One region of the Streptomyces sp. NRRL S-378 genome, then DNA from elsewhere that is predicted to be linked to it. Evidence: predicted binding sites of a transcription regulator. Region 1 holds the regulator's gene; the other holds the start of a gene.

Evidence for each region. The regulator HspR, encoded in region 1, represses chaperone genes until heat shock. The targets are predictions, from matches to a motif close to TTGAGNNNNNNNNNCTCAA.
Region 2: a site for HspR is predicted at 7,783-7,801, ahead of lon (endopeptidase La). Genes of this name have one in related genera too.

Annotation. Positions count from the first base shown of each region.
Region 1 covers NZ_JOBX01000004.1:157,992-173,360, forward strand. The annotation lists gene pyrE (orotate phosphoribosyltransferase) at 1-61, opposite strand, end outside; gene IH80_RS0104700 (aldose epimerase) at 83-865, opposite strand; gene IH80_RS0104705 (SRPBCC family protein) at 932-1,777, opposite strand; gene IH80_RS0104710 (polyamine aminopropyltransferase) at 1,810-3,453, opposite strand; gene IH80_RS0104715 (DUF2617 family protein) at 3,610-4,155, opposite strand; gene IH80_RS0104720 (pyridoxal phosphate-dependent aminotransferase) at 4,835-6,025, shown strand; gene IH80_RS0104725 (glycosyltransferase family 39 protein) at 6,224-7,342, shown strand; gene IH80_RS0104730 (YbjN domain-containing protein) at 7,353-7,892, opposite strand; gene clpB (ATP-dependent chaperone ClpB) at 8,075-10,675, opposite strand; gene IH80_RS44540 (pyridoxamine 5'-phosphate oxidase family protein) at 10,793-11,215, shown strand; gene IH80_RS0104745 (hypothetical protein) at 11,350-11,664, opposite strand; gene IH80_RS0104755 (hypothetical protein) at 12,021-13,094, shown strand; gene IH80_RS0104760 (heat shock protein transcriptional repressor HspR) at 13,191-13,661, opposite strand; gene dnaJ (molecular chaperone DnaJ) at 13,663-14,841, opposite strand; gene grpE (nucleotide exchange factor GrpE) at 14,881-15,369, opposite strand, start outside.
Region 2 covers NZ_JOBX01000071.1:10,594-25,962, forward strand. The annotation lists gene IH80_RS0132825 (multifunctional oxoglutarate decarboxylase/oxoglutarate dehydrogenase thiamine pyrophosphate-binding subunit/dihydrolipoyllysine-residue succinyltransferase subunit) at 1-464, opposite strand, end outside; gene IH80_RS0132830 (sensor histidine kinase) at 736-1,833, opposite strand; gene IH80_RS0132835 (response regulator transcription factor) at 1,830-2,570, opposite strand; gene IH80_RS41170 (hypothetical protein) at 3,080-3,649, opposite strand; gene IH80_RS0132855 (glycosyltransferase family 39 protein) at 3,823-5,085, shown strand; gene IH80_RS0132860 (sulfurtransferase) at 5,439-6,368, shown strand; gene IH80_RS0132865 (hypothetical protein) at 6,330-6,683, opposite strand; gene IH80_RS0132870 (DUF4097 family beta strand repeat-containing protein) at 6,952-7,710, shown strand; gene lon (endopeptidase La) at 7,824-10,223, shown strand; gene IH80_RS0132880 (MarR family winged helix-turn-helix transcriptional regulator) at 10,360-10,800, shown strand; gene IH80_RS0132885 (protein phosphatase 2C domain-containing protein) at 10,956-11,732, opposite strand; gene IH80_RS0132890 (nitrate- and nitrite sensing domain-containing protein) at 12,132-15,167, shown strand; gene IH80_RS0132895 (roadblock/LC7 domain-containing protein) at 15,164-15,369, shown strand, end outside.

The sequences.
Region 1 (15,369 bases):
TGCCGTGCACGACGGCCTTGTCCTTGATCTGCTGCAGAAGCGCATCCCGTACGTCACTCATGCCGACGAGCTTAGTTGCGGGCTAGGCGAGCCGCCGCCACGTCCAGGTCGTGGAGACCTCCAGCGGGTCGACGGGGGTGACCAGGCGCGGAGCGGTGTTGATCCCGTTCGGCGGGCCGGACTGCGGCTCGACGCAGACGGCCTCGTCCTCCTGGTCGTAGACGACCACCCATTCGGACCTGCTGGTGATGCGAAGTTCCAGGGCGCCGGGCCAGGTGAGGGTGACGTCGACCCCGTCGGGCATGCCGAAGCAGTCGTCCCAAGGGCCGGGCTTCGGGTCGATGCGGTTGCCGGTGGGGAGGTGGTCGGCGCCGCGCTCCTCCTGCCAGGCGGGGTCGAAGGAGATCTCCACGTCCTGGCCACCGAGGTTGCGCAGGAACCAGGGGTGCCAGCCGGCCTGGGCCGGGAAGGAGTCCCCGTACGTCTCCACGCCCATGGTGAGGGTCAGCGAGTCCTCGGTGAGCGTGACGACCTGGGTGACCCGGCCGGGGGCCGGCCACGGGTCGACGAGGTCGTAGATGAAAGCGGCCTCGGTGGGGGTGGCTCCGGCGGGCCGCCACCGCGCGTCACGGCCGAAGCCGTGCAGGGCGTGCGGCGGGTGATCGAGGGGCATCTGGTGGACGGTCGCACCGTTGTGGAAGCGGCCGTCCTTCATACGGCCGCACCACGGCACCATCGGGAACGATCCGTACCGCGGCCCCTGGCGCAGCAGCTCGGTCCCGTCGATGCGCAGGCTGCCGATCCGGCAGCCGTTCTCCTGGTCGACAGTCACCTCGGTGCCGCCGGCGCTCAGTTGCGTACTCATGCGGTCGACCCTAGGGGGTGTCCCGCCCGTTAGGTGTCGTGCCGTCGAGGGGGCCGAGGGCGCAGGTCAGCGGCGGCGGCGCAGGGCACGGCCGATGACGACGGCCGAGGCGATCGCGAGCGCCGCGGCCGGGGCGATCCAGCGCATGCTGTCACCGGGGGCGGTCGCGGCCGGCGCGGGGACCGGGGCGTACCGGCCGCGCGGGGGCGCGTGGTCCACCTCCTCGGCGCTACGGCCGATCATGGTGCGGCGGGCGTGGGCGGCCTCGGCCGGCGGCCGTGCGGCTCCGGCTGCGTCGTCCTCGAAACCCCCGGCCAGGAACGGGTCCAGGGAGGGGTCCAGGGACGGGGGCGGCACCTCGGTCTCGAAGAGCGTGGCACTGACCTCGGTGACGTCGTCGTCCGGCCCCGCCGGACCGTCGGCGTCCTCGGCCTCGTCCTCGCGCTCCGCCGCGTCCTCGGCCTCGGCGACCGGGTCGCCGATCGCGGACCCGACGGCCAGCTGGGCCGCGGCCCGGTCGAGCAGTCTGCGCAGGGCGGTGGCCGCGGCCTCGGGGGCGAAGGCGGCGGCGCGTCCGTCGGCGGCGGCGCGGGCGGTGACGTCCAGCCGGGTCCCGTCCGGGGCCGGGGTCAGACGCAGGTCGAGCGAGAACTTCACGGTGCCGCTGCCGCGTACCTCCGTGCCCTCACCCTCCATGGTGAAGTGGCCGGGGTCCTGTTCGATGACGGCTGCGGACCCCCGGTAGGTCACGGTGCTCCCGCCGGCCCGCACCTTGAGCCGCCCGGAGAGCGGGCCGACGCCCGTGTCGGCGTCCTGCTGGAGTCCCGGCACGCACCGGGCCACCCGTGCGGGGTCGCGCAGCACGGCGCGGAGGTCGTCTGCCGGTACCGGGACGAACACCTGATGCTCCATGCGGTCGAGCCTACGGCCTGGACCGCACCGGGTCACGAATACCGCGGGTGCGGCAGCGTCGACGGCGGAAGTCCGCTCATCCGGAAGCGTTCGGCGTCGCGCGCCGCGTCCTGGAGGGAGCCGGTCGTCAGCGAGCGCAGCGCGGGCGTCTCACGGTCCACCCGCAGCCGGGGCTCCTGGTCGCGGGCGGCCAGGACGAAGCCCCAGTCCCGGGGCGGCTCGCCGGTCCCCCCGAGGGGGGTCCGGTCGGGTCCGGCGGCGAAGCCCGTGAGGCGGCCGCCCGCGCTGTAGGGGGCGGTGCGCAGCCCGGCCGCGCGCAACGTGGAGTCGACGGTCCAGTACGTACGGGGGCGCGTCGCCAGCGGCCCGGCGTGCACGGCCATCCGGCCGCCGGGGGCCAGGGCCCGCGCGGCCAGCCCGTAGAACTCCTGTGAGTACAGCTTCGTGCTGGGGGTGATGCCGGGGTCGGGGAGGTCGGAGACGATCACGTCGAAGCGGTCGTTCGCGGCGGGCCCGCGCAGCCAGCGGAAGGCGTCCTGGTTGACGACGGCCAGGCGCGGGTCGGCGTACACCCCGGCGTTGAGCGCGGAGAGCATGGGATCGGTGCGGGCGAGGCGGACCACGCCGGGGTCGACCTCGACGACGGTGACGGAGGCGACGTCCCGGTAGCGGAGCACCTCGCGGGCGGCGAGCCCGTCGCCGCCGCCGAGGACCAGGACCCGGGCGTGCGGGCCGGTCATGGCGGGGTGGACCAGGGCCTCGTGGTAGCGGTGCTCGTCGTAGCCGCTGACCCGCAGCCGACCGTCGAGGTACAGGTCGAGGGAGCGCGGGGAGCCGGTCGCGGGGCCGGTGAGCACCAGCTCCTGCACCCCGGTCTGGACGGCGACGCGCACCTCGGAGCCGTAGACGGCGCGCCGGGCGACCCGCTCGAAGTCGTCGGCCAGGACGGTCGCGGAGGCCAGCACGACGAGGACGGCGAGGTTCACAGCGATCAGCAGCCAGCGGCAGCGCCTGCTCAGGTCGTGGCGGAAGAGCCACAGGACCAGCCCGCCGCCGACGACGGCGTTGACGGTGCCGGTGAGCATGGCGCCGGTGAGCTGGCCGAGCATCGGCAGCAGCAGGAACGGGAAGGCGAGACCGCCGACGAGGGCGCCCACGTAGTCGGCGGCGAACAGGTCGGCGACCGCGCCGCCGGCGTCCTGTCTGCGGATGCGCTGGATGAGGACCATCAGCAGCGGGATCTCCGCGCCGATGAGCATGCCGATGGCGAAGGAGAACGCGACGAGCGCGGGACGGGACTCGCCCAGCCAGGCGAAACTCGCGTACAGCGCTATGGCGGAGAGGCCTCCGAGGAGGGCGAGCCCGGCCTCGATGACGGCGAAGCCGAGGGCGGGCCGGTGCCGCAGGCGTTTGGCGAGCAGGGAGCCGACGCCCATGGCGAAGACCATGACGGACAGCACGACCGACGCCTGGGTGACGGAGTCGCCGATGAGGTAGGTGCCCAGGGCGAGGAGCTCCAGCTCGTACACGAGCCCGCAGGCGGCGCAGACGAACACGGTGGCCAGGACGAGGAGTCGGCCGGTCCGGGGCCGTACGGGCAGGGCGGCCGGACCGGCCGCGGCGCCTCCCGGCTCCGGAGCCGGGAGGACCCGGCGCGGGACGGAACGGTCGATCATGAAGCGAACCGTACGTCACCGCCCACTCGCATCCGGTCACCCACATGGGTGCAAGTGGTGCATTGATTCGGCCAGTTGGCGTAACCACATCGCACGCCCCGCACCGCGCAGCGCCGACCGGCCGCACACCGCCCGGCAGCCCGTCCCCCGCACGGCCTACAGCAGGGCGGGCGATTCCAGGGGCGGGGTCGCGGCGCCCATCCGGAGCGCGACCCGCGTCCGGGTGGCCACCAACTGCCCTTCCTGCGGGTACGCGTGCCAGGTGCGCCACCGCACCTGACCCTCGTACCGCTGGGCGAGCATGGCGGTGAAGGCGTGCGGGCTGCCCGGGAACGTCCCTGCCAGTCCGTTCGGGTGATCCGCCACCAGGGCGAGCAGCTCCTGCGCCCGCCCCGCGAAGGATCCCCGGGACAGGGTCTCGACCCGCGCCGCGAACTCGTACTCCCAGTCGCCCACCCGCTTCGCGACGCCCAGCGGCAGCGGCGTACTGCTGCCGGGCATGCAGGCGACCGTCTCCGAACAGAGCACGTCCCGCTCCTCCAGCAGAACCTGATGGGAGGCCCCGAGCAGGCGCAACTCGACCTTCGCACCCGAAAGTTCGAGGTTCAGTACGGCCAGGGCGGGCAGCCGGTCCCGACCCAGGGCCCAGGCGAGATCGGCGGCACGCGTGTCGGTGTATGAGGTCTGGAGGGTCGTGAGCATGAGTCGGCTCCGCAAACGCGCGAGGGAGATGGGCCGGGCCCGCCAGCGGTAGCAAGCACGGGTGGGGGGAAACCGGCACGGGTCCACAGGAAGTCCAGGGAGGTCCGAGGACTGGTCTACTCAACCGAGGGAATCATGAAAGGCACGGCACTCACAGCGTTTTTACCCAAGTTGAAGGGGTTTACATCCCCCCGGGGGCTCGGCAGTTCACGTGTTCAACAGGTTGCGTCCCGCGCGTCGGGATGCATGGACGACGCGCGGGGCGCCCGACGGGAAGCGGACCGTCGGACGCCCACGTCAGGACGGCGCCGGCCGCCCCGTATCAGCTGCCGCCGCCGCACCCCCCGCCCCCGCAGGAGGACGAGGAACCGCACGAGGACGACGACCCGCAGCCCGCCGAGCCGCCGTCGCCGGCCCACCAGCTGCGCCGGCCGCCCCCGCTGCGGCGCGGCCGGCGCGGACGCGAAGCGTGCACGGACCGGGACCGGACGAGCCGGCTCCAGAGGAAGACGATCCCCAGACACAGCACGAGCACTACCAAGACGAACTCCATGTCCGCCCCTCTCTCACGCCCCGGTTCCCCCGGGGAGCGGGATCCCCGCGTCCCGCGTGCAGGGGGGATGCCCTCGGCCCGCACGGCCCAAAGCACACTTGAGCAAGTCCAGAGGTTGCCCGCAGGATGGCGCCCATGAGCGCACCCGTGAGCAGCGACCGCCCCTTCCTGAACCGCCGGCTGGCGGCCTTCGGCACCACGATCTTCGCCGAGATGTCGGCACTGGCCGCACGCACCGGGTCGATCAACCTCGGCCAGGGCTTCCCCGACACCGACGGCCCGGCGCAGATCGCCGAGGCGGCCTCCCGCGCGGTCCTCACGGGCCTCGGCAACCAGTACCCGCCCGGCCCCGGCGTCCCGGAGCTGCGCACCGCGATCGCCGCGCACCAGCAGCGCTTCTACGGCCTCGGCCACGACCCCGACACCGAGGTCCTCGTCACCGCGGGCGCCACGGAGGCCATCGCCGCCTCCCTCCTCGCGCTCCTGGAGCCGGGTGACGAGGTCATCGCCCTGGAGCCGTACTACGACTCCTACGCGGCCTGCATCGCGATGGCCGGCGCCACCCGCGTCCCCGTCACCCTGCGCCCCCACGACGACGGCTTCGTCCTCGACCTGGACGAGCTGCGCGCCGCCGTCACCCCGCGCACCCGGCTCCTCCTGCTGAACACCCCGCACAACCCGACGGGCACCGTCCTGACCGCGGACGAGCTCACGGCGATCGCCGCGCTGGCGGTGGAGCGCGATCTGCTGGTCGTCACGGACGAGGTGTACGAGCACCTGGTCTTCGAGGGCTCCCACCTCCCCCTGGCGGGCTTCCCCGGCATGCGCGAGCGCACGGTCACCATCGGCAGCGCGGGCAAGACGTTCTCGTTCACCGGCTGGAAGGTCGGCTGGATCACCGCCCCGCCGGCGCTCGTCTCCGCAGTCCGCGCGGCGAAGCAGTTCCTCACCTACGTCTCCTCGGGCCCCTTCCAGTACGCCGTCGCGGAGGCCCTGCAGCTGCCGGACGCCTACTACGACGCCTTCCGCGCCGACCTCGCCGCCAAGCGCGACATCCTCGCCGACGGCCTCGCGTCGGCCGGCTTCCAGGTCTTCCGCCCGCAGGGCACGTACTTCATCACCACCGACATCACCCCCCTCGGCGAGAAGGACGGCCTCGCCTTCTGCCGCGCCCTGCCGGAGCGCTGCGGGGTCGTCGCCATCCCCAACTCCGTCTTCTACGACGACAAGTCCGCCGGCGCCGCGCAGGTCCGCTGGGCGTTCTGCAAGAAGACCGAGGTCCTCGAAGAGGCCGTGGAGCGGCTGCGGCGCCTCTGAGCCGGCCGGCCGGCGGCGCGGCCGTCGGGCCGCGGCCCGGGCGTGCCCGATGTCACCCGGGCTTCCGGGCCATTCACCCACGGAGGGACGCGGGGACGCTTAAGGTGCCCGAGGCTCCTCCTGGTCCGGATGGGCGTCCTCACGCACGCGCGCAGGAAGTCGGGGTAGATGACGGCGACGGGCAGTACGTCTGTTTTCGTGCGGCCGCGGGACGTCAGGGCCGTCGGGGTGCCCACGGCCGCGCTCGCGCTCGGCGTCTTCGCCGCCGTCCGCGTGGCCGGGGCCGCCGTGCTGGCCCTCGCCGCCTGGTGGGCAGGGCGCAGCCCCGTACGGGTGCTGGGGCACTCCTGGGACTCCGTCTGGTACCTCGCCATCGCCCGGCACGGCTACGGCCGCACCCAGATCTGGCCCGTCACCGGGCTGGTGCAGAGCGATTACGCCTTCTTCCCGCTCTACCCGGCGCTGGTGCGCCTGGCCGGCGGCGGCGAGTGGGGAGGGCTGCTGGTCTCCTGGACCGCGGCCGCGGTGGCCGCGGTCGGCGTGTACCGGATCGGGGAGCTGGTGGCCGGGCGGCGCGTCGCACTGCTGCTGGTCGCGCTGTGGGCGGCGGTGCCGCACGCGGTGGTGCTCACCCTCGCCTACACCGAGCCGCTGCTGGTCGCGCTCGCCGCCTGGTCGCTGTACGCGCTGCTGCGCGAGCGCTGGCTGCTCGCCGGGTCGCTGGCGCTGGTCGCGGGGCTGACCCGGCCCACGGGGATCGCCGTGGCGGCGGCCGTGTCCGTCACGGCCCTGCACGCGCTGCTCGTCCGAAGATCCCGCCCGCCCGAGGTGTGGGTGGCCGGGCTGCTGGCGCCGGCGGGCTGGCTGGCGTACGTGGTGGCCGTCGGGGTGCGCAGGGGGGACCCGGCGGGGTACTTCACCGTGCAGCGGCAGTGGGGGTCCCGCTTCGACGGGGGCGGGTACGCGCTGTCCATGACCTGGCGGGTGCTGAGCGGCGAGCCCGTGGCGCTCGCCACCGCCGTCACCGCGGTGCTGCTGGGCACCGCCCTGCTGCTCGCGGTCCTGCTGCTGTTCAACCGGCCGCCGCTGCCGCTGCTCGTCTACACCGCGGTGCTGCTGGTGATCGCCGTGGGCGGGGCGGGCTACTTCGAATCGAAGCCGCGCTTCCTGCTTCCGGCGTTCCCGCTGCTGCTGCCGCTGGCCGCCGTGATGGCGCGAGCCCGGCCGCGCTCCGCGGTCGTGGTGACCGCGGGGCTGGCCGGGCTCGGTTACGGCTACGGGGTCTACCTCCTGGTGTTCGCCAAGATGCCCCTGTGAGACGGCGGGGTCAGTTCTCCCCGCCGTCCTCGTCCTCGCCGTCGGCGGAGTCGATGTCCTTCTCCAGTCCGAGCTGCTCCGTGAGCCACTTGTCGAACTCGATGGACGCGCGGACCCAGCTGACCGTGGAGGACACGAAGTGCTCCAGGTTGACGCCGGTGCCGATCAGCATCTGCGCCTCGCCGATCAGGCGGACGGAGCCGTCGTCGTGCGTGTGGCTGTAGACCTTCGGCCACAGCGTGCGACGGTTCCAGTCGTCGATCGACTCGAGGAGCTGCGGCTTCTCGTCGATCTTGTGCGGACGGTCGTAGAAGGTCCGCACCGAGAAGACCTGCTGCTCCGCTTCGCCGCGGAACATGAAGTACGTACGGAACTCCTCCCACGGCGCCGCGAGGTCACCCTCGTCGTCGACGACGTACTTGAGCTCCATCTGCTCCAGCAGCTGCTTGACCAGATCCTGGTCGGGGACGACGGGGCCCGCCGGTCCTGTGGCCTGCGGATCGGGCTGCTGCCCTCCGAAGTTCGGAATCGAGGCCGGGTCGATGCTCACCGTGTACTTCCCTTCGTGCGGATACTTGCATCCTCCCCCATCCCGCCCACCCCATGTCCAGCCCGACGGTCACGGATCCGCTGCGGGCGGACAGGAGTGCACCCCGCGCACGTTCCTGTACGCGGGGTGCCCGGGCGTGGGCCCGGCCGAAGGCCCGGTGAGAAGGCCCGTCGCGGGCCCGGTCAGAGGGCCTTGCCCACCAGCAGGTCCTCGCCGGCCACGTCGACCCGTACGGTGTCGCCGTCGCGCACCTCGCCGGAGAGGATCTCCTTCGCCAGGCGGTCGCCGATTGCCGTCTGGATCAGGCGGCGCAGGGGCCGGGCACCGTACGCCGGGTCGTTGCCCTTGTCCGCGACCCAGGCCAGGGCCTCGGGGGTGACGTCCAGGGTGAGGCGCCGGTCGGCCAGGCGCTTCGCGAGACGGCGGATCTGGAGCTCGGCGATGTGCGCCAGCTCGTCCCGGCTCAGCGCGGAGAAGACCACCAGGTCGTCCAGGCGGTTGAGGAACTCCGGCTTGAAGCTCGCCCGGACCACGTCCAGGACCTGCTGCTGCTTCTGCTCGGCAGAGGTGGCCGGGTCCATCAGGAACTGGCTGCCCAGGTTCGAGGTCAGGATCAGGATGGTGTTGCGGAAGTCGACGGTGCGGCCCTGGCCGTCCGTGAGCCGGCCGTCGTCCAGGACCTGGAGCAGGATGTCGAAGACCTCCGGGTGGGCCTTCTCCACCTCGTCGAGGAGCACCACGCTGTACGGGCGGCGGCGGACGGCCTCGGTGAGCTGGCCGCCCTCCTCGTAACCGACGTATCCGGGCGGGGCGCCGACGAGCCGGGCCACGCTGTGCTTCTCGGAGTACTCCGACATGTCGATGCGGACCATGGCCCGCTCGTCGTCGAAGAGGAAGTCGGCGAGCGCCTTGGCCAGCTCCGTCTTGCCCACGCCCGTCGGCCCGAGGAAGAGGAAGGAGCCGGTCGGCCGGTCCGGGTCGGCGATGCCGGCACGGGTGCGGCGCACGGCGTCGGAGACGGCCCTCACGGCCTCGGTCTGGCCGATCAGGCGGCGGCCCAGCTCGTCCTCCATGCGGAGCAGCTTCTGGGTCTCGCCCTCCAGCAGGCGGCCCGCGGGGATGCCGGTCCAGGCGCCCACCACGTCGGCGATGTCGTCCGGGCCGACCTCGTCCTTGACCATCGTGTTCTTCGAGGCGCCGGCCTTGGAGGCCTCGGCCTCCTCCTCGGTGGCCTCGGCCAGCTCGCGCTCCAGGGCCGGGATCTCGCCGTAGAGCAGCTTGGAGGCGGCGTCGAAGTCGCCGTCGCGCTGGGCCCGCTCGGCCTGGCCGCGCAGGTCGTCCAGGCGCTCCTTGAGCTCACCGACCCGGTTGAGGGACTGCTTCTCCTTCTCCCAGCGGGCGGTCAGGCCGCGCAGCTCCTCCTCCCGGTCGGCGAGGTCCTTGCGGATCTTGTCGAGACGCTCGCGCGAGGCCGGGTCGGACTCGTTGTTCAGCGCCAGCTCCTCCATCCGCAGGCGGTCCACCGAGCGCTGGAGCTCGTCGATCTCGACGGGCGAGGAGTCGATCTCCATGCGCAACCGGGACGCGGCCTCGTCGACGAGGTCGATGGCCTTGTCGGGCAGGAAGCGGGAGGTGATGTACCGGTCGGAGAGGGTCGCGGCGGCGACGAGCGCGCTGTCGTTGATGACCACCTTGTGGTGCGCCTCGTAGCGGCCCTTGAGCCCGCGCAGGATCGCAATGGTGTCCTCGACGGACGGCTCGGCGACCAGCACCTGCTGGAAGCGCCGCTCCAGCGCCGGGTCCTTCTCGATGCGCTCGCGGTACTCGTCGAGGGTGGTCGCACCGACCATGCGGAGCTCGCCGCGGGCCAGCATGGGCTTGAGCATGTTGCCGGCGTCCATGGCGGAGTCGCCGCCGGCGCCCGCTCCGACGACCGTGTGCAGCTCGTCGATGAAGGTGATGATCTGGCCTTCGCTGGACTTGATCTCCGCGAGGACGGTCTTGAGCCGTTCCTCGAACTCACCGCGGTACTTGGCGCCGGCGACCATGGCGCCGAGGTCCAGGGAGACGAGCCGCTTGTTCTTCAGGGACTCGGGCACGTCGCCCTTGACGATGCGCTGGGCCAGGCCCTCGACGACGGCCGTCTTGCCGACGCCGGGCTCGCCGATGAGCACCGGGTTGTTCTTGGTGCGGCGCGAGAGCACCTGGACGACGCGCCGGATCTCGTGGTCGCGGCCGATGACCGGGTCGAGCTTGCCATCGCGGGCGGCGGCCGTGAAGTCGGTGCCGAACTTCTCCAGGGCCTTGTACTGGCCCTCGGGGTCGGGGGTGGTCACCCGCCGTGCTCCTCGTGCGTTCTGGAAGGCGTCCAGCAGCTTCTTCGCCGTCGCGCCCTGGGTGGAAAGGACCTCACCGGCCGCGCCGCCCTTGGCGGCGATGGCGATGAGCAGGTGTTCGGTGGAGAGGTACTCGTCGCCGAGCTCGCCGGCCTCGCTGTCGGCCTCGGCCAGTACGGCGAGCAGGTCGCGGGTGGGCTGCGGCGGCGCCACCGTGGAACCGGTGACGCTGGGCAGTGCGGCGAGGAGGCGTTCCGCGCCGCTGCGCACGGCGGCCTGGTCGGCCTCCGTCGCGATCAGCAGGTCGGTCACGTTCTCGTTGTCCTCGCCGGCGAGCAGGGCCAGCAGCAGGTGCGCGGGGGTCAGATCTGCATGGCCTTCCTTGACGGCCCTGCTGGTGGCCGCGTTCAGCGCGTCCCGGCTCTTGTTGGTCAGCTCGGCGTCCACTGCGTCTTCTCCTCTCCGAGGGATCCCCAACTGGGTCTGACAGAGTCAGCGTATGCAAAGTTGAGTCTATTCCACTCAAGGCAGTTGAGGGGACGGCTTCCCCGTACCCTTCGGGCCATGTCCCATGACGTACTCAACCCGACGCCCGAGTACCTCGCCTTCTGGCGGGAGCGGCACGTCTGCACGCTGACCACCCCGCGCCCCGACGGGACCCCGCACGTGGTGCCGGTGGGCGTGACGTACGACCCGGAGGCCGGCCTGGCCCGGGTGATCAGCAACAAGCACAGCAAGAAGGTCCGCAACGTCCTGGCCGCGCAGGCCGCGCAGGCCGCGCAGGACGGCGGGGCGCGGGTGGCGGTCTGCCAGATGGAGGGGCGACGCTGGGCCACGCTGGAGGGCCGTGCGGTGATCCGCACGGACGAGGCGTCGGTCGCCGACGCGGTGGCGCGTTACGCGGAGCGGTACGGGCGGACGCCGTCGCCCAATCCCGACCGTGTGGTCGTGGAGATCACCCTCGACCGGGCGATGGGGCGCGCGTGAGCCTTTGATCCTTCATCTTGTCCGGATCACGCACTGGACGGCGGCATCACAACGGCGCCATCGTGGTCAGGTCCACGATGGCGCCGTTGTGTGGGGGTAGCGCCTGAGCGATCTGCAACGACGGGGGAATCGCTTCAGGCACTGCGGGGGGTGGCGGTGGTGATGTCGGGCTCGAAGAGCTGGTGGTCCCGCTGATCGAGATTGACGAAGACCATTCCGTAGCGCACCTCGCAGCGGACGGGCTGCGGCGCGCCGCGCGGGCGGCGCAGGCACCGGTAGGCACGTACGTCCTCGTCCTCCTCGCGCACGATGACGATCGGTTGGCCGAAGAGGGTGACCATCAACGAGTCGCCGGGGTGGGGGATGGCCGTGGCGAGGTCGATGAACTGCCAGCCCGAGCGGTACGCGGACGCCATCTCGCGGCGGAAGCCGCGGTCGTCGGGGGTCATGCGGACACCGTCGCAGGAGCCTCGGTCCAGCCGGTGTCGTCCTTGCCGCCCAGCTCTGCGGCGGTCCAGCCGGTGTCCGCGTACTTGCCCACGGGCGCCGTGGTCCAGCCGGTGTCGAACTCCGTGCTCGTCAGGCTCGTACCCTGACCGTCCCTAGCGCTCCCCGCGTCACTTTCGACGGCGCTGACTGCCCCAAAAACCGCAACGGCGGAGAAACCTATGGCAAGCACCGAGCGAAGCATTCTCTTGTACATGGTCGGCTTCGTCCTCACTTGATGGAATCCTCTCCCCCGCGTGTCAGACGATGGCTCATTCAGGCACGTCAATGCCACAGGGACGATGCATCATGTTCTTGCATGTTCAGGACCCTGGGGGGTGGAGATTTGACGCAAAAACCGACAATGGCGACACATCCCCACCCCGTCACGTCCATGTGCGCCGAGGGGACGCGGCTCTACGCGGCTGCCCTGAGCACCGGCCGGATAGCCCGGGGAGAGATCCAGAACGCCCCCTGCCTGCTGGAACTCGCCCTTCTACAGCCCGATCCGGATGACGCGAACCAGCTCCGCCCGGTTCCCCCGTCCGTGGCTTTGGCTCAACGGCTCCATCCGATTGAACGCGAGATCCAGGACCGCCGACGCAGCGCTGTAGATCTCACCGACACTTTCGAGCCTTTCCTGGCCATCAGCGCACAGAGTCCGGCCGACACCCATGCCATCACGGTGCTGGAGGGTTTCGAAAGGATCAACGCCGCGCTGAACCTCGCGACGGCCGAATGCCACACCGAGGTGCTGACGGTCCAGCCGGGCGGAGCGCGGCCCTCCGAGGCCCTCACACAGGCCCTGGAGCGCGACCAGCCGCTGATCGACCGCGGGGTCAGCATACGGACCCTCTACCAGCACACCGCACGGCACAGCCAGGGCACCCTCGCCTACGTGGACCGCATCTCCACCGGCAAGGTCGAGATCCGCACCCTCGAAGAGCTGATAGAGCGCCTCATCATCTTCGACCGCACGGTCGCCTTCATCCCCGTGAGCGACGACCGCCGGGTGGCGCTGGAACTGCGCCACCCCGGCCTCGTCGACTACCTCATCAAGGTGTTCGAGCAGCTGTGGCACCGCGCCGTGCCCCTGACGGAAGAGGTGACGTACCGCAGCACCCCCGGCGGCGTCACCGGCGTGCAGCGCACCATCGCCCAGCTCCTCATCGAGGGGCACGTGGACGAGGCCATCGCCCGGCGCCTGGGGATGAACGTGCGCACCTGCCGCGCCCACATCGCCAAGCTCGCCACCACCCTCGGCAGCGGCAGCCGGGCCCAGCTCGGCTACCTCATCGCCCAGTCCGGCATCCTGGGCCGCCCCTCCGCCCCGCAGGAGTGCGAGGACCCCGCCGCGGACGGGGACCCGGAGCACGGCCCGGAAAGCCTCTAGAAGGCCTCGGGAAAGCCCTCTGGAAAGCCCTCTGGCCCCGCCCTGGGAGGGGCGGGGCCAGAGGGTGTGCTCCGGGGGGGCCGGGCGACCTGCCGGTCAGTCCAGCGGGCGCTTGGGGCTGGGGCGCCAGACCACCAGGGCGCTGCCCGGCTGCGGCGGCTGGTACGGGACCAGGTCGCGCCGGTACGAGGCGTGCACCTGGGCCTCGCGGGCCCGCAGCGTGGCGGCGGCGCCGTCCACCGCGGCCGAGAGCTCCGCGACGCGCTGCTGGAGCGCGGCCACCTGGTTCTCCAGTTCGATGATCCGCTTGATGCCCGCCAGGTTGATGCCCTCGTCCTGGGACAGCGCCTGCACCGTGCGGAGCAGCTCGATGTCCCGGGCCGAATAGCGCCGGCCGCGGCCGGCCGTACGGTCCGGGGAGACGAGGCCGAGACGGTCGTACTGGCGGAGGGTCTGCGGATGCAGGCCCGAGAGCTGGGCGGCCACCGAGATCACGTAGACCGGGGTCTCGTCGGTGAGTTGGTAGGCACCATTTCCCAGACGGGACTGTCGTCGGCGGCCGTCCATGTCATGCTCCCTTCGCGGACTCGAACAGCGCGGAGCGCGGGTCCTGCGACTCCGTCGCCTCGCGGTACATCTCCAGCGCCTCGCGGGCCTTGTCGGACAGCTCGGTCGGAACCGCCACTTCCACGGTGACCAGCAGGTCCCCGCGGGTGCCGTCCTTGCGGACCGCACCCTTCCCGCGGGCCCGCATCGTACGCCCGTTCGGGGTGCCCGGGGGCAGTTTCAGCGTCACGGACGGTCCGTTCAAGGTCGGGACCTTGATGTCGGCGCCCAGTGCCGCCTCCGCGAACGTCACCGGAACGGTCACCGTCAGGTTGTCGTCCTTGCGGCCGAACACCGGGTGCGTCCCGACGTGCACCACCACGTAGAGGTCACCGGCGGGACCGCCGCGCTCGCCCGGGGCGCCCTTGCCGCGCAGCCGGATCCGCTGGCCGTCGGAGACGCCCGCCGGGATCCTGACCTGCATGGTGCGGGAGCTGCGGGCCCGGCCGCTGCCCTTGCAGACGTCGCAGGGGGTCTCCGCGATCAGGCCGCGGCCCTTGCAGTCCGCGCAGGGGTCGGTCAGCGAGAAGCCGCCGCCGCTGCCGCGCGAGACCTGGCCGGTGCCGACACAGGTCGGGCACACCCTGGGCGTGCCGTTCTTGTCGCCGGTGCCCGAACAGGCCTTGCACGGCGCCTGCGAGGACATCCGGAGCGGGACCGTGGCCCCGTCCACCGCCTCCGTGAAGGAGAGGGTGACCTCCGACTCGATGTCCTGGCCGCGGCGCGGCTGGGTGCGGGTGCCCGCACCCGGGCCGGCGCCGCGGTTGAAGAGGCCGCCGAAGACGTCGCCCAGGCCGCCGCCGAAGCCGCCGGCCTGACCGCCCTGCTGGGTGCCCCCGAAGAGGTCGCCCAGGTCGAAGTTGAACGACCCGCCGCCGCCCGGCCCGGGGCGGAAGCCGCCGTTGCCGAACAGGGCGCGCGCCTCGTCGTACTCCTTGCGCTTCTTGGCGTCCCCGAGGATGTCGTTCGCCTCGGAGATCTCCTTGAAGCGCTCCTCGGCGGCGGCGTCGCCCTTGTTGGCGTCCGGGTGGAACTCGCGCGCGAGCTTCCGGTACGCCTTCTTGATCTCGGCCTCGGTGGCGTCCTTCGGGACACCGAGGACCTTGTAGTAGTCCTTCTCCACGAAGTCCTTCGTGCTCATCCCCGGTGTCCCTCCTCCCGTGCCGCTACGTGTCCTGCATCAGCCCTCGTCGGCTGCATCCGCGTCCTCGCCGGACGGCTTGTCGCCCTCCGCGGACTCGGACTTGGGGGCCGCGCCCGGCTGGGGCTCGGCCACCGCGACCCGTGCGGGACGGATCGTACGCTCGCCGATCCGGTACCCCGGCTGCAGGATCGCCACGCAGGTCGTCTCGGTGACGTCCGGCGCGTACGAGTGCATCAGGGCCTCGTGGACCGTCGGGTCGAAGGGCTCGCCCTCCTTGCCGAACTGCTGCAGGCCCATCTTGGCGGCGACCGTCTCCAGCGACTCGGCCACCGACTTGAAGCCGCCGACCAGCTCGCCGTGCTCCCGCGCCCGGCCGATGTCGTCGAGCGTCGGCAGGAGCTCCGTCAGGAGGGACGCGACCGCGATCTCCTTGACGGTGATCCGGTCCCGCTCCACCCGGCGGCGGTAGTTCTGGTACTCCGCCTGGAGCCGCTGGAGGTCCGCGGTGCGCTCACCGAGTGCGGT
Region 2 (15,369 bases), on a different contig from region 1:
TGCGGGGCTACGGAGGCGGGGGCGGGCGCGGCCGGTGCGGCGGCCGGGGCCTGGGAGGTGACAGTCACAGCAGGGGCACCAGAGGGGATGGCAGGAGCAGGGGCAGGAGCTGACACAGGCGGAGTGGTCGGCGTCGCGGTGTGCGCGGGCGCGGCGTCCGCCGCCCCCGTGGCGGCGTCGGCGACCTGCGGAGTCCCGGCGGCGGTGGCGGCCTGTGCGGAGGCGCCGTCCGTCGGCGTGGACTTGTCGGGACCGGCCGACGTCACCGGAGCGGCAGCGCCCCCCGGCTTGTAGTCGGCGAAGAAGTCCCACCAGGCCCGGTCGACCGACTGCGGGTCCTGGAGGTACTGCTGATAGATCTCGTCGACGAGCCACTCATTCGCGCCGAAGCCTGAGGCAGGGTTCTTCCCGCCCTCTGCTGCTTCGGTCGTGGTGCTCGAGTTACTGGGGGACTGTGGCGACACGGCGGCAACCGCCCTCTTCCGCTTCACAAGGTATGGACAGCGGGAATAAAGGCTACGCCTCCTCGGCCGCTGCATGCAGGCCGGGCGGGACTTACGTCATGCAGGTCACATCGAACGGCGGGTTTCATGACGTGGAATGGCGGGAAACCAGCCTGGTTCGGGTAGGGGGCACCCAGGTTGCGGCCCCCTTGGCTTCGCACCCCTGACGGACCCCGGGTACGTGTGGCCGAGATCATGTCCTTCCCAGTCGAACCCTACGTCAACACGAGACCTACGAGCTGCCCGGAAGCGTGACGAGGATGCGGCAGCCGCGTGACGATTCAGCCACTCCGATCCGGCCCCCGTGCAGTTCCACGGCCCAGCGGGCGATCGCCAGGCCCAGTCCGGTGCCGCCGTCACCGCCGCGGGCGCTGCCCCGGTTGAACCGCTCGAAGACCCGGTGGCGCTCGGCCTCCGGGATGCCGGGGCCCTCGTCCCGGACCTCCAGCGCCAGGCCTCCGGGCACGTCGCCGGCCCGGGCCCGGACGGTGACCCTGCCGTGCGGCGGGCTGTGCTTGACCGCGTTGTCGATCAGGTTGGCCACCACCTGGTGCAGCCGCTCGGCGTCCGCGTACGCGCACAGGTCGGGCGGGAAGACGTCCAGGTGCAGGTGCACGTCGTTGCGCGTGTGCCCGCCGGAACCGGAGAGCAGTCCCGGCCGTCCGGCGGCCGCCAGCCCCGACTCCTTCAGAACCCCGGACAGGTACGGCCACACCTCGAAACGGCGGGCCTTCAGCGGCACCACACCGTTGTCCACCCGGGACAGGTCCAGCAGGGTCTCCACGAGCCGGCCGAGGCGCTCGGTCTGCTTCAGCATGGTGCGCATGGTCTCCGGGTCGGCGGCCGAGACCCCGTCGACCACGTTCTCCAGCACCGCACGCAGCGCGGCGATCGGCGTGCGCAGCTCGTGCGACACGTTGGCGACGAGCTCCTTGCGGTGCCGGTCCACCGCCTCCAGGTCGTCCGCCATCAGGTTGATCGTGGAGGCCAGGTCACCCAGCTCGTCGCGCCGCCCGGCGCCGCGTACCCGCCGCGTGAAGTCGCCGTGGGATATCGCCCGGGCCACCGTCGTCATGTCGTCCAGCGGGGCCGTCAGGCTGTGCGCCACGAACTGCGTGATCAGCATCGAGGCGATCACCGAGAAGACGGTGATGAACCGCAGCTCGGTGTCCGTGCGCAGGGCCACCAGCAGCAGGCCGGTCGTGATGAAGACCGAGACCACCACGAGCGTGCCGAGCTTGGTCTTGATCGAGAACGGCGAGAAGGGCCGCAGCCCCCCGGTGGGCCGCTGGCGCGGGCGCTGGCGCGGCCCCTCCGCCCGGCCGGTCACGGCTGGGCCGGGGTCTCCAGGGCGTACCCGACCCCGTGGACCGTACGGATCCGCTCGGCGCCGATCTTCCGCCGCAGGGCCTTGATGTGGCTGTCGACCGTACGGGTCCCGGAGGCGTCGGCCCAGTCCCAGACCTCGGCGAGCAGCTGCTCCCGGGAGAGCACCGCCCGCGGGGTCCCGGCCAGGCACACCAGCAGGTCGAACTCGGTCGGGGTCAGGTGGACGTCCTCCGTCTGCACCCGGACCCGGCGCTGCGCGTGGTCGATCTCCAGGTCGCCCAGGCGCAGGGTGGCGCCGCGCGGGGTGTGCGCGGCGATCGTGGCCCGCTCCACCCGCCGCAGCAGGACGTGGACCCGTGCGGCCAGCTCGCGCATGGAGAACGGCTTCGTCATGTAGTCGTCGGCGCCGACGCCCAGGCCGACGAGCATGTCGGTCTCGTCGTCCCGGGCGGTGAGCATCAGCACCGGGACCGGGCGCTGCGCCTGGACCCGGCGGCAGACCTCCAGCCCGTCGAAGCCGGGCAGCATGACGTCGAGGACCAGCAGCTCGGGCAGCCAGCTCTCTGCCGCGGCGACGGCCGCGGGGCCGTCGGTGGCCGTCTGTACCTGGAAGCCCTCGGCGCGCAGCCGGGCCGCGATGGCCTCAGCGATGGTGCGGTCGTCCTCGACGACGAGCACACGCCGCTGGGCGCCGGGCGTTGCCGCGGCGCCGGTGTGGGTGGTGTGTGTCTGTTCCATGTCCGCCCCTGAAGATCCCGCTGAATGGGGTGCAGCGTAGAGGAGGCTCCGGCCTGCGGCTACGTGGGGTTCGGACACGGCATATGCGTTGGACCTGAGTAAATGGAATGGGTTGTACCGGGTACCGGCCCCCTCGCGGGACCGGCACCCGGCGGGCGGGGCGGTCAGGTGCCCCACTGGCTGTGACCTCGTCGGATCCCTCTTGGAGGGGCCCTACAAGGCCAGTCCGCGACCGTGGGCGAACACCGCGTCGTGAGTGTCGTTCGGCACATCGGGCCGGGAGGCGGTGACGGCCGCCATGGGATCCGGGAGCTCGAGGGGCAGCCGGCCCTCGGGGCGGCCCGGCCGAAGCCACGTCGAGCAGACGATGCCGTCGAAGCCGCATTCCTCCCGGAGCAGGCCGGTGACCACGCCCTTGGTGCAGCTGCAGATCCAGTGGGTGCTCGCGCCGGAGAGCGCGGACATGGCGGCCCGGCTGCAGGGGTTCCTGGACCGGCTGCTGCGCGAGCTCAGCCCGCGGTGAACGGAGGAAGCGCCTCCACGACCCTGACCAGCGCCGGCGGCAGGGACCCCTGCTCGCCCGCGACCTCGTACCCGCCGTGCACGAAGGCGTAGAAGAACCCGTCGTAGATCTTCGGTCCGCCCGTCGCGATCCGGGGCCGACCGGGGAAGTCCGCCTCCCGGAGCGCGGTGCGCAGGGCCGCCAGCTCCTGCTCCGACAGCTTCCCGGTGCCCTCCGCCTTCGCCTTTGCGTCCAGCCGGGACCACGAGCCGTCGCCCTTCACGACGAGGGTGTGGGTCTCGCCGGCGAAACCGCCGCTGCGGGTGACCCGGACCAGGGTCTCGCCGGGGGCGGGCACCGCGCTCGTAGGCGGGCTGGGAGTGTGGCTCGGGGTGGGGTTCGCGCTCGGGCTCGTACTGGCGCTCGTACCGGCGCTCGCGCCGGCGGTCGCAGTGATGGTGCCCGGTCCTCCGGAACCCTTGGGCGGCGCGTCGTCGCCCCCGGAACCGGACGGTCCGCACCCCGCGAGGACCACCGCGCCCAGGAGTACCGCCGCCACCGCCCGGAACGTGCGCACACCCACCTCCGCAGACACTCGGGTCCACCCCCGAGTATGGAGTCCGCACTCCCGATCCGACAGCTTTCCGACAGCTCCAGGAGGCCGCCATCCGCCGCATCGCGCCATGGCGCCTGCTCCCGCCGCTGCTCGCCGCGGCCCTCGGACTCTGCGGCCTGGAACGGGGCGGCAGCATGTGGCGCGACGAGTCCGTCACCTGGCAGGTGGCGCACCGCTCGCCCGGCGCGATCCTGGACCTCCTCGGCCGGGTCGACGCCGTGCACGGCCTGTACTACGTACTCATGCACGGCGTGTTCCAGGCCTGGGACGGCGGCCTGTGGGCGCTGCGGCTGCCCTCCGTCGCCGCCACCGCCCTCGCCGCCGCCGGGGTGGCGGCCGTCGCGCACCGGCTCGTGGGCGAGCGTGCCGCGCTCCTCGCCGGCTGCGTGTACGCCGTACTCCCGCCCGTCCAGATGTACGCCCAGGAAGGCCGCTCGTACGCGCTGGTCGCGGCCGCCGTGGTGTGGGCGACCTACCTGATGCTCCGCGAGCGCTGGGTCGCCTACACCGTCGTGCTGCTGACCGGCTGCTGGCTGCACGAGTTCGCCGCGCTGGCGCTGCTCGCCCACGCCTTCACCGCCCGGCACGCGCGCGGCTGGCGGTGGAGCGCCGCGACCGCCGCCGCCCTGCTGCTGCCGCTCGCTGCGGTGAGCGTGCGCCAGGCGCACCAGCAGCTCGGCTGGCTGGGCCGGCCGAGCTGGCAGGACTGGGCCGCGTACGCCGTGGTGGGCGGCGCCTGCCTGCTGCTCGCGCGGGGCGCCCCGAAGGACCTCGTCCGGGTCGCGCTCCCGCTCGTCCTGCTGCCGCCCGGACTGCTGATGGCGATCTCGCTGCTCAACCCCTGGTACGTGGACCGGTACGTGCTCTACGCGCTCGCCGGGCCCGCCCTGCTGGCGGGCGCACGGCTGGCCGCCGCCCGCGGATGGTGGCCGTGGGTGCTGGCGGGCGCCCTCCTCGTGCCGTTCGGCGTCTGGTCGGCATGGCTGCGCACCCCGGAGAGCCGCAAGGACGACGTCCTCGCGGTGGCCGCCGCGGTACGGGAGCGGGCCCGCCCGGGGGACGCCGTGGTGTTCATGCCGTCCCGCCGGCGCGAGTGGCTGCTGTCCTCGCCGGAGGTCTACGAAGGCCTCCGCGACCCCGCCCTCGCCGCCGGCCCGACCGCCTCGCGCAGTCTCCAGGGCACCGAGCTGCCCCCGGAGCGGATCCGCGCGGCCCTGCTCGCGGCGCCCCGCGTGATCGCCCTGCTGGACCCGGCGGACCAGCCGCTGGACCCCTACCCGCGCGAGGCGGCCAAGCGCGAGGTACTGGCGAGCCGCTTCGACCTGTGCTCGATCACCGAAGTCCGAGGCGCCCGCATCGCCCTCTACACCCCCCGGGGCCACTGCCCGCCCCCGTAGCGAAGCCCGGCGGACCAAGGCCCGCACCTGCTCGGCCAGCGCCCCGCGGGCCGGGCGCCGCTCCCTGATCCGGCCGCACCGACGAGCCCGGTGCCCTGCGGATCAGGGCCGTGCCGCGCCTTGGCCGTTGGCGTCGGCCGCCGCCGACGATGCGGCGCCGGGCCGGACCGGCGGCGCGCGGCATGGTCCGGATCCCGTCGGGAGGCCCCCGGCCCCGGGGCCTCGGGGTGCGGTCGTCCGTCCGTCGGGCGGGGCCCCGGGCGCCGGGCGGGTGGGGGGCGGGGCGGAGGATGGGGCGACCGCGTTGCGCAGCCGGCGGGCCGTGCGCGGACCGCCGACCCAGGAGGTGCCGTATGCCCACGCCCAACCACCCCGCGTCCCGCCGCGATCCCGGACCGCTGGTCGGGGCCGACTGGCTGGCCGCCCGGCTGGGAGGCCCCGGACTGGTCGTCTTCGACGCCTCCGTCGGCGCCCACCGCGCCGCCGGCCGGCGGATCCCGGGCGCCCGCCCCTTCGACCTCGACGGGGCCCTCTCCGACCACGCGGCCGCCGCCCCGCACACCATGCCCGGCGCGGCCGAGTTCACCGAGGCGCTGAGGTCCCTCGGCCTCGACGACACCGACACCGTCGTCGTCTACGACGGCGCCGGCGTCTACTCCAGTGCCCGCGCCTGGTGGATGCTGCGCGCCATGGGCTTCGACCGGGCCGCCGTCCTCGACGGCGGACTCCCCGCCTGGACGGCCGCCGGCCTGCCCGTCGAGGACGGCGGCCCGCAGTACGAGGGCGCGCGCGGCTCCTTCACCGCCCGGCCCCGCCCGGGCCTGCTGATCGACGCCGAGGAGGTCGCCGCCGCCCTCGCCGACCCGGCCGCGGCCGTCCTCGACGCCCGTACCCGCGAACGCTTCGAGGGCACCGCCCCCGAACCCCGTCCCGGCCTGCGCGGCGGCCACATGCCGGGCGCCGCCAGCCTGCCGTTCGGTGAACTCCAGCGCCCCGACGGCCGGATGCGCCCCGCCGCAGAGCTCCGCGCGGCCATCGAAGCGGCCACGGGCGGACGCGAACGCCTCCGCTTCAGCTGCGGCTCCGGGGTGACCGCCTGCGTGCTGGCCCTCGGCGCCGACCTCGCCGGCTACCGCGACCTGGCGGTGTACGACGGCTCCTGGAGCGAGTGGGGCCTGCCCTCCCCGCTGCGCCCGGTCGCCACCGGCCCGGCCCCCGTTCCGGTCGCGGCCCCGGACGCCGGATCAGCCGAAGACGACCGACCGCACCTTCAGCCGCTCTGACGCCCCGCCGGTGTAGGGCCGCAGGCGGAAGGAGGGGCCCTCGCAGCCGGTGTCGCCGAAGACGGTCGCCCAGGCGTCGGTGCGGTTCCTCGGCGAGTGGCCGGGCTCGGGGTTCTCCTGGCCGACGCCCGGAAGGGTGAAGCACTGGCCGTCCGCCGGGTCGTTGAGGAAGCCGGAGGCCTCGTTGCCCTCGACGGTCACGTACGCGTAGCTGAACCGCCCCGACGCGGCGGCGGATGCGGAGACGGAGGCCGGGACGGCGACGAGGAGCAGGGCGGCGCCGAGAGCGGCGGCGAGGGCGGAGCGGAGACGCATCAGCTGGTCTTTCTACGGGTGGGAACGTGTGCCGCAGCCACCTCTGCCCATGAGCAGGGCCCGCATCCGCGCGTCACGCGTACGGATGAGGAGGTAACGACCCTGCACGGCCGAACGGCCGAACGGCCGAATGCAGAACGGCGAACGGCGGTGGCCCCGCTCCGGGTTCGGCCCGTGCCGTGCCGGGGCGGGGGGGGGGGATAACCCGACCCCGGATCCGGGTACCGGCACCATCGGCCGGGCGGCTCCGGCGCCGGAGGATCAGGGCATGACTTCCCTCACCACGGCGGCCCGGGCCGCCCGCGCCACGGCCGTCACCCTCGCGGCCGGCCTGGTCCTGGCCGGATGCTCCTTCGGCGACGGCCCGCGCAGGACGGCCCGCGCCGACACCACGGTCGCCGAGGCGGTCACCGCCGTCGAGGTCACCGGCACCCGGTCCGGGTCGATCGAGGTCACCCCCGGGACCGGTCCCGGCGTCACGGTCCGCCGTACCGTCCACTACCGCGGCGGGACCGCCCCCACACCCGGCCAGCAGGTCAGCGGGGGCGTCCTCACCTTCACCCACGGCTGCTCCGGCAACTGCTCCATCGATTACCGCCTGGAGGTCCCCGCCACCGCGAAGGTCACGCTGGAGAGCGACAGCGGCGACATCACCGTGACGGGCGTGGCCGCCGCCGAGGTCGAGGCCGACTCCGGCGATGTCCGGGCCGAGGGCATCGCCGGAGCGCTGAGGATCAGCACCAGCTCGGGCGGGATCACCGCCACCGGGCTGTCCGGGCCGAGCGCGTCGGTGCACTCGGCCTCGGGCGACGCCCGGCTGGACTTCGCGAAGGCCCCCGCCTCGGTGCTCGCCGAGACCACCTCCGGCGACGTCACCCTGCGGGTGCCCGCCGCCCCCTACCGCCTCGCGGTCTCCACCACCTCCGGCGCCCGCGACGTCACCCTCCCCGACGACGCCTCGGCCCCGTCCCACCTCTCGGCCCGGACCACCTCCGGCGACGTCCGCATCACCTCCTTCCACGGCTGACGGTGGAGCAGGAGCCGGGGCTGTTCGCCCCCGGCGAACGGGGATTGGGGAACACCGGGGGGCGCAGATGCATTGAGTCGGCATAGCTCAACTTCACTGCCGGAGGGAAGATCATGGCTTCGACGTCCGTATCGCTCACCCTGCCCGTGCTGCCGCTCGACGACGAGGTCGTGCTGCCCGGAATGGTGGTTCCGCTGGACCTGTCCGACGCCGAGGTGCGGGGAGCCGTCGAGGCGGCCCAGGCCGCGGCGGGCAGCAGCGGCAAGCCCCGGGTACTGCTCGTGCCGCGGATCGACGGCAAGTACGCCGCGACCGGTGTGCTCGGAACCGTCGAGCAGGTCGGCCGGCTCTCCGGCGGCGACCCGGGCGCCCTCATCCGCGGCCTCGGGCGCATCCGCATCGGCGCCGGCACCACCGGGCCCGGAGCCGCGCTCTGGGTCGAGGGCGAGACCGTGGACGAGTCCGTCCCCGATCCGCTGCCGGGCGCCGTCACCGAGCTCGTCAAGGAGTACAAGGCACTCGCCACCAGCTGGCTCAAGAAGCGCGGAGCCTGGCAGGTCGTGGACCGGGTCCAGCAGATCGAAGGGGTCTCCGCCCTCGCGGACAACTCCGGGTACTCGCCGTTCCTGACGGTCGAGCAGAAGGTCGAACTGCTGGAGACGGCCGACCCCGTCGCCCGCCTCAAGCTCGCCGTCAAGGCCCTCAGCGACCACCTCGCCGAACAGGACGTGGCCGAGTCCATCGCCAAGGACGTCCAGGACGGCGTCGACAAGCAGCAGCGCGAGTTCCTGCTCCGGCGCCAGCTGGAAGCCGTGCGCAAGGAACTGCGCGAGCTGAACGGCGAGAAGGAGGGCGAGGAGTCCGACGACTACCGGGCCCGCGTCGAGGCCGCGGACCTCCCCGAGAAGGTCCGCGAGGCCGCCCTCAAGGAGGTCGACAAGCTGGAGCGGTCCAGCGACCAGAGCCCCGAGGGCTCCTGGATCCGCACCTGGCTGGACACCGTTCTCGAACTGCCGTGGAACGAGCGCACCGAGGACCAGTACGACATCCAGGGCGCCCGGGCGGTGCTCGACGCCGAGCACGCGGGCCTCAGCGACGTGAAGGACCGCATCACCGAATACCTGGCCGTGCGCAAGCGCCGCAGCGAGCGCGGCATGGGCGTCGTCGGGGGCCGGCGCGGGGGCGCCGTGCTCGCGCTCGTCGGCCCGCCCGGCGTCGGAAAGACCTCGCTGGGCGAGAGCGTGGCCCACGCCATGGGCCGCAAGTTCGTCCGCGTCGCACTCGGCGGCGTACGCGACGAGGCCGAGGTGCGCGGGCACCGCAGGACCTACGTCGGCGCCCTGCCGGGCCGCATCGTCCGGGCCATCAAGGAGGCCGGGTCGATGAACCCGGTCGTGCTGCTCGACGAGATCGACAAGGTCGGCTCCGACTTCCGCGGCGATCCCGCGGCCGCCCTCCTGGAGGTCCTCGACCCGGCCCAGAACCACACCTTCCGGGACCACTACCTGGAGGTCGAACTGGACCTGAGCGACGTCGTCTTCCTGGCCACCGCCAACGTCCTGGAAGCCATCCCGGAGGCACTGGCCGACCGCATGGAACTCGTCCGGCTCGACGGCTACACGGAGGACGAGAAGGTCGTCATCGCCCGCGACCACCTGCTGCCCCGCCAGCTGGAGCGCGCCGGGCTCGCCGCCGACGAGGTGGTCCTGGAGGAGGACGCCCTGCGCAAGCTGGCCGGCGAGTACACCCGCGAGGCGGGCGTCCGCACCCTGGAGCGGGCCGTCGCACGGCTGTTGCGCAAGGTCGCCGCCCAGCACGAACTGGGCGAACGCGAACTCCCCTACCGCATCGGGGCCGGCGAGCTACGGGGCCTGATCGGACGGCCGCACCACGTGCCCGAGTCCGCCCAGGACCCGGCCGAGCGGCGCACAGCGGTCCCCGGCGTGGCCACCGGTCTCGCGGTGACCGGCGCGGGAGGCGACGTGCTCTTCGTGGAGGCCTCCCTGGCCGACCCGGAGACGGGCGCCGCCGGACTGACCCTCACCGGCCAGCTCGGCGACGTGATGAAGGAGTCGGCGCAGATCGCCCTGAGCTTCCTGCGCTCGCACGGCGCCGAACTGGAACTCCCGGTCGCCGACCTCAAGGACCGCGGCGTGCACATCCACTTCCCGGCCGGCGCGGTGCCCAAGGACGGCCCGAGCGCGGGCATCACCATGACCACGGCCCTCGCCTCGCTGCTCTCCGGACGGCAGGTGCGCACGGACGTGGCCATGACCGGCGAGGTCTCGCTGACCGGGCGGGTCCTGCCGATCGGCGGGGTCAAGCAGAAGCTGCTCGCCGCCCACCGCGCGGGCCTGACGACCGTGATCATTCCGAAGCGCAACGAGGCCGACCTCGACGACGTCCCGGCGGAGGTGCTGGAGGGGCTGGAGGTGCACCCGGTGACCGACGTCCGCCAGGTGCTGGAGCTCGCCCTCGACGGGGCGCAGGTGCCGGTCACCGCCGTCGCCTGACGGCTGACCACCCTCGCCCGACGGCTTCCCGACGGCCCGCGTCCCCGCTGCGGCGGGGCCCCGGGCCGTCCGCGCACCCCCTGCGAAATACTGGCCCCACCCACCGGGGTGCCACACAGCGAAGAAGGAGCGGGACGTGCACGGGAGTGAAGACCAGGAGTTCCTTGCCCTGGAGCGGGAGCTGTCCGTCTTCCTCCGGCGGGCCCGCGCCTCCTCCGGCGAGATGGCCCGCGAGCTCCACCCCGAGCTGGAGCCGGCCGCGTACGGGCTCCTCGTCCGCCTGGAGGCAGCGGGTCGGCAGCGGGCCACCGACCTCGCCGCCTACTTCGGCGTCGGCAAGGCCACCATGAGCCGGCAGCTGCGGGCCCTGGAGGTCCTGGGCCTGGTGGCCCGCGAGCCGGACCCCGCCGACGGGCGGGCCTTTCTCGTCGGCCTCACCGAGGAGGGCCGCGAGCGCTTCCTGCGAGTACGGGGCGCCCGGCGCGAGCAGTACATGCGCAAGCTCGCCGGATGGGACCGCGGCGAGGTGGCGGAACTGGCCCGACTGCTGCACCAGTTGAACGTCGGCACCGAATAGCGGCACCGAATAGCGGCACCAAATAGCGGCACCGAGCGACGGCACCGAGCGACGGCACCGAGTGACGGCACCGAGTGACGGCGGCGGCTCACCGCGGCACCGAGCAGCCGCAGCCGGGTCCGGCCGCGCGCCCCGGCACTCCGCCGGACGCGGCCTCAGAGTTCCGCGTAGACCGCCGAGGCGTCGTCGTGCCGCTTGTACCGGGGGGCCGACGGGCGCGCCGGGCCGGACTCGACGGCGCGGACCCGGGCGATCAGCCCCTTCGCGCCCTCTTTCCGCAGCACCTCCAGGCACGCGGCCCAGTCGCCCTCCCCGAACGTGTCCGTCCAGCGGCTCGCCCCGTCCGTGAGCGCTGCCACCGCCCGCACCCGCCCGCGCGGGGTGCGCCCCGTGACCGCCCGGGCCGCCACCGCCGGGTCCGCGGCCGCCGTGAAGAAGCCGCCCTCGGCGTTGCGCAGGGCGTCCGTCGCGGCCACCGACCGCAGCACCTCCCGCGGCACCCGGTCCAGCCGGTCGTCGAGCACCGCCGTCACGTCGCCCCCGGGCGCCTGGAGGAGGAGTACCGAGTCCGAGAGCACCAGATGCTCCACGTACGCCTCGTCCCAGCGGACCACGACGACCGTCGCCTGCGGGGTCCTGACGTGAGAAAGGTCACACGTGTCGCGATGGGCCTCGGCCGTGGTGCGGACGGCCTCGGCCAGGATCCGGTCCAGCGGCATGTCCCGTCGCGATCCGGACAGTTCGGTCAATCGGCCGCCGAGCCGGGCCGTGAACCACGGCACTCCGTGCACGCATCCGTCCTCGCCCGCCGGCGGGGTGACCCCGTCCAGGACCACCAGCACCCCGCCGCCCGAAGCGGGCGCCGACGCCGACACCCAGTCCTCATTGGGGCGTTCCCGGTTGCCGGGGGCTGTCGCGAGGTCGATGCGCATACGGACATTCTGCCCGGCGGGGTCTGCGGAACCGGGGCAGGTACGGACCAAACCGGGGAGAGGTGGGGGCTCCGCGCACCCGGAGCGTCCCGCTCCGGACCGGCAAGGCCCCGGCTCGGGACGGCCGATGTGGGCGGGCATACTGCCAAAGGCCGCATCGATCTTTCAACCGCCTGTCCACGGAGCCGCTCCGGGGCCGGGTTCCCGAGTTGTTCGCCAACTCATCCGTGATGTTCACTCGTTCGAGTGGCCGGGTGGGCGATGTGCGGCTCTCTCCCCAACACGCTGCAAAGGTCTGAGGCGGTACGAGGGGGCAGGGGGCGTTTACTTGTTGACCGGCCGTTACCTCGGCCACACGAGTAGACGAGCAAAAGCACACGTACAGGATTGCGAGCACCGGTGCAGAAGAAGCGGTCTCGGAAGAACGGCACCGCCGCCGAAGGCCCGGCCCCCGCAGGACGCCGCGTCCGCGTGCGCAGCCGGCTGGTCGTCGGCGTCGCCGTCGCAGGGCTCACCGTCCTCGCGGCCGGCACGCCCGCCGTCGTCACCGCCGCGAGGGAGCTGAACGACTCCCAGCGGCTGGTCACCCTCGCGGAGCAGACCGGGCAGATCCTCACCCTCACGCACGTCCTCGCCGACGAGCGCGACGCCGTGGTCGAGTACGCCGCCAAGGGCCGCCCCGGTGCCGCCAAGGGCGCCCTCCAGGAACGCACCCAGCGCACCGACCGCCAGATCGCCGAGGCCGCGGCCGAGGTCGACGAGCCCCTCGCCCTGGCCCTCGCCCGCGTCGGGTCCGTCCGCACCGAAGCCATCGACGGCAAGGGCACCGCCCTCGCCGCCCACCAGGCCTACACGGGCGTCATCACGGAACTCCTCGCCCCGGGCGGCCGGCTCGCCGACCTCACCCCGCCGCGCGCGGAGGCCGCCCTCACCACCACCCGCCCCCTGGCCCCGCTCGGCCAGGCCGTGGAACAGGCCTCGGCCACCCGCGGACTGCTCCTCGCCGCACTGGCCGTCCCCCGCGGCGAACAGCCCCCGGGCTCGGCCGCGGTCGACGAACTCACCGCCGCCGCCCAGCGCTCGCGCGTACGGGAGCAGGCCGCCCTCGACGACTTCACGCGGGTCGCCCGGCCCGACGTACGCCAGACCCTCACCGCCACCGTCACCGGCCCCGAGGTCAAGGCGGCCGACGACTACCTCAAGCGGCTCACCGACCGGCCCACCCTGACCGGCCCCGACCGCAAGACCGACGGCGCCGCCGTCGGCACCGCGCTCACAGCCCGCATCGACCGGATGCGCACCGTCGAAGCCACCCTCGCCGGCCAGCGGGCCTCCGCCCTCGCCTCCCTGCGCGACGACGACGTGACCCGGCTGGAGATCATGGTCGCCCTGCTGGGCGTGCTGTTCCTCGTCGCCGTCGGCTTCTCCACGGCCGTCGCCCGCTCGCTCACCCGCCCGCTGTCGGTCCTGCGGCGCGGCGCGGAACGGCTGGCGACGCCCGAAGGCTCGGTCGAACCAGTGCGGTTCACCGGCCGCAACGACGAGTTCGCCGAGGTCGTCCGGCACCTGAACGCCGTACGCGACCAGACGGTCTCCCTGCACACCCGGATCGCCGGGCTCGACGCCGACCGGCGCCGCATCATCGGCCGCAACGAGGCGCTCGCCTCCGGCCGGGAGGCGCTGGAGGAGGAACTGACGACGCTGCGCGCCGGGCTGGAGGAGCACCGCCGCATCATGTCGACGACCTCCGTCTCGCTGTCGCTGCGCACGCTGGGCCTGGTGGAACGCCAGCTCGCCGTCATCGAGGAGCTGGAGTCCAAGGAACAGGACCCCGACCGGCTCGCGACCCTCTTCAAGCTGGACCACCTGGCGACCGTGATGCGCCGCCACAACGAGAACCTGCTGGTTCTCGCCGGGCAGGAGCACGGCCACGGGCAGGGGCTGCCGGTGGCGCTGGTCGACGTGATGCGGGCCGCCGTCAGCGAGATCGAACGCTACGAGCGCGTCGACCTCACCGCACTGCCCTCGTACACGCAGGTCGCCGGGCACGCCGCCGACGACATCTCGCACGTGCTGGCCGAACTGCTGGAGAACGCCACGACGTTCTCCCCGCCCGAGGTCAAGGTGAAGGTGTCCGGCTGGACCCTGGACTCCGGCGACGTCGTGCTGTCCGTGGTCGACCAGGGCATCGGTGTCACCGAGGACCGTCTGGAGGCCCTGAACGCCCGGCTTTCCACGCCCGAGGCGTACGACGAGGAGCCCGAGGAGGAGCACGGCCTGGGCCTCGGCCTGTACGTGGCCGGGCGGCTGGCGGCACGGCACGGGGTCACCGCGGAGCTGCGCGGAGCGCGGCACGGCGGGACCGAGGCCCTGGTCGTCGTCCCTGCGGCGCTGCTGCCCGCCACCCCGCCGGCCTCGCCGGTCCACACGCTGGCCGCGCCGGGCGCGCCCTCGCTGCACCTGCCGGGCGTGATAGCGGAGGCGAACGAGAACACCCTGCCCGCCCGCCCGCGCGGTGCGCACGCCGCACCCGAGGCCGAGGCCGAGCCCGAGGTCGCGGCGGCCGACTCCGCCGACGCGGTGGTCCCGACCGCGGAGCCCGCCGTCCCGGCGGAGCCGGTCACACCGGTCACCCTGGCCGAGGCCCTGGCGGCCCCCGCCGCGGCCGAATCCGGCCAGGAGCCCACCGCCGACCTCTCGTCGCCCGACGAGGTCTTCACGGCGGCCGACGCCCCGCCCGCCGACGTACCCGACGCGGAGCAGATGTTCACGGCGGCCCCGGCCGCGGACGTTCCTCCGGCGGAGCAGATCTTCACGGCCGCCCCGTCGGCCGACGTCCCGCCCGCCGACCAGGTGTTCACCGCCGAGCCCCCCGCAGGGGACGCACTGCCTGCCCGCATCACCCACGACACGGACCCGGTCGACTCCACGCCGACGGACCCCGCCGGGACCGACTCCACTGGGACCGACTCCACCGGGACCGACTCCACCGGGACCGGACCCGCCGGGACCGACTCCGCCGGGACCGACCCCGCCGGGACCGACTCCACCGGGACCGACTCCACCGGGACCGACCCCGCCGAGCCCCCCGCAGGGGACTCGCACGCCCACGCCCCCGCCGAGGCCGACTGGCTCCCCCGCCAGGGCAGCCACCCCTCCGACCCCGCCGACGGTGGCGGCCCCGTCACCGACAAGGGCCTGCCGAAGCGGACCCCGCGCACCGTGGCCGCCCCGCGCAGGGAGGACGTACCGCCCCAGCCGCCGCGCCGGGTCGACGCCGAAGAACTGCGGCGCCGGCTCGGGGGCTTCTACCAGGGAGCCCAGGACGGCCGGCGCGTCGTCGCCGCCGAGCTCGCACAGGACCGGGAGCCGGACCGGGGGCAGGAACAGAGCAAGACCGACCAGGGGGACAGCGCACAGGAGGCACGCACATGACCGCGCCCAGTACGTACGGACTGAGCACCCAGGCCCGCAACCTGCAGTGGCTGCTGACCGACCTGGTCGAGGAGGTGCCCGGCGTCAACTCCGTCGCCGTCGTCTCCTCGGACGGGCTGCTGCTCCTGTCCTCCGACCCAGGAGCGGGCGGCGCGGGCGAACCACAGAAGACGCCGAGGCCGAAGGGACCGCGGGGGGCGTC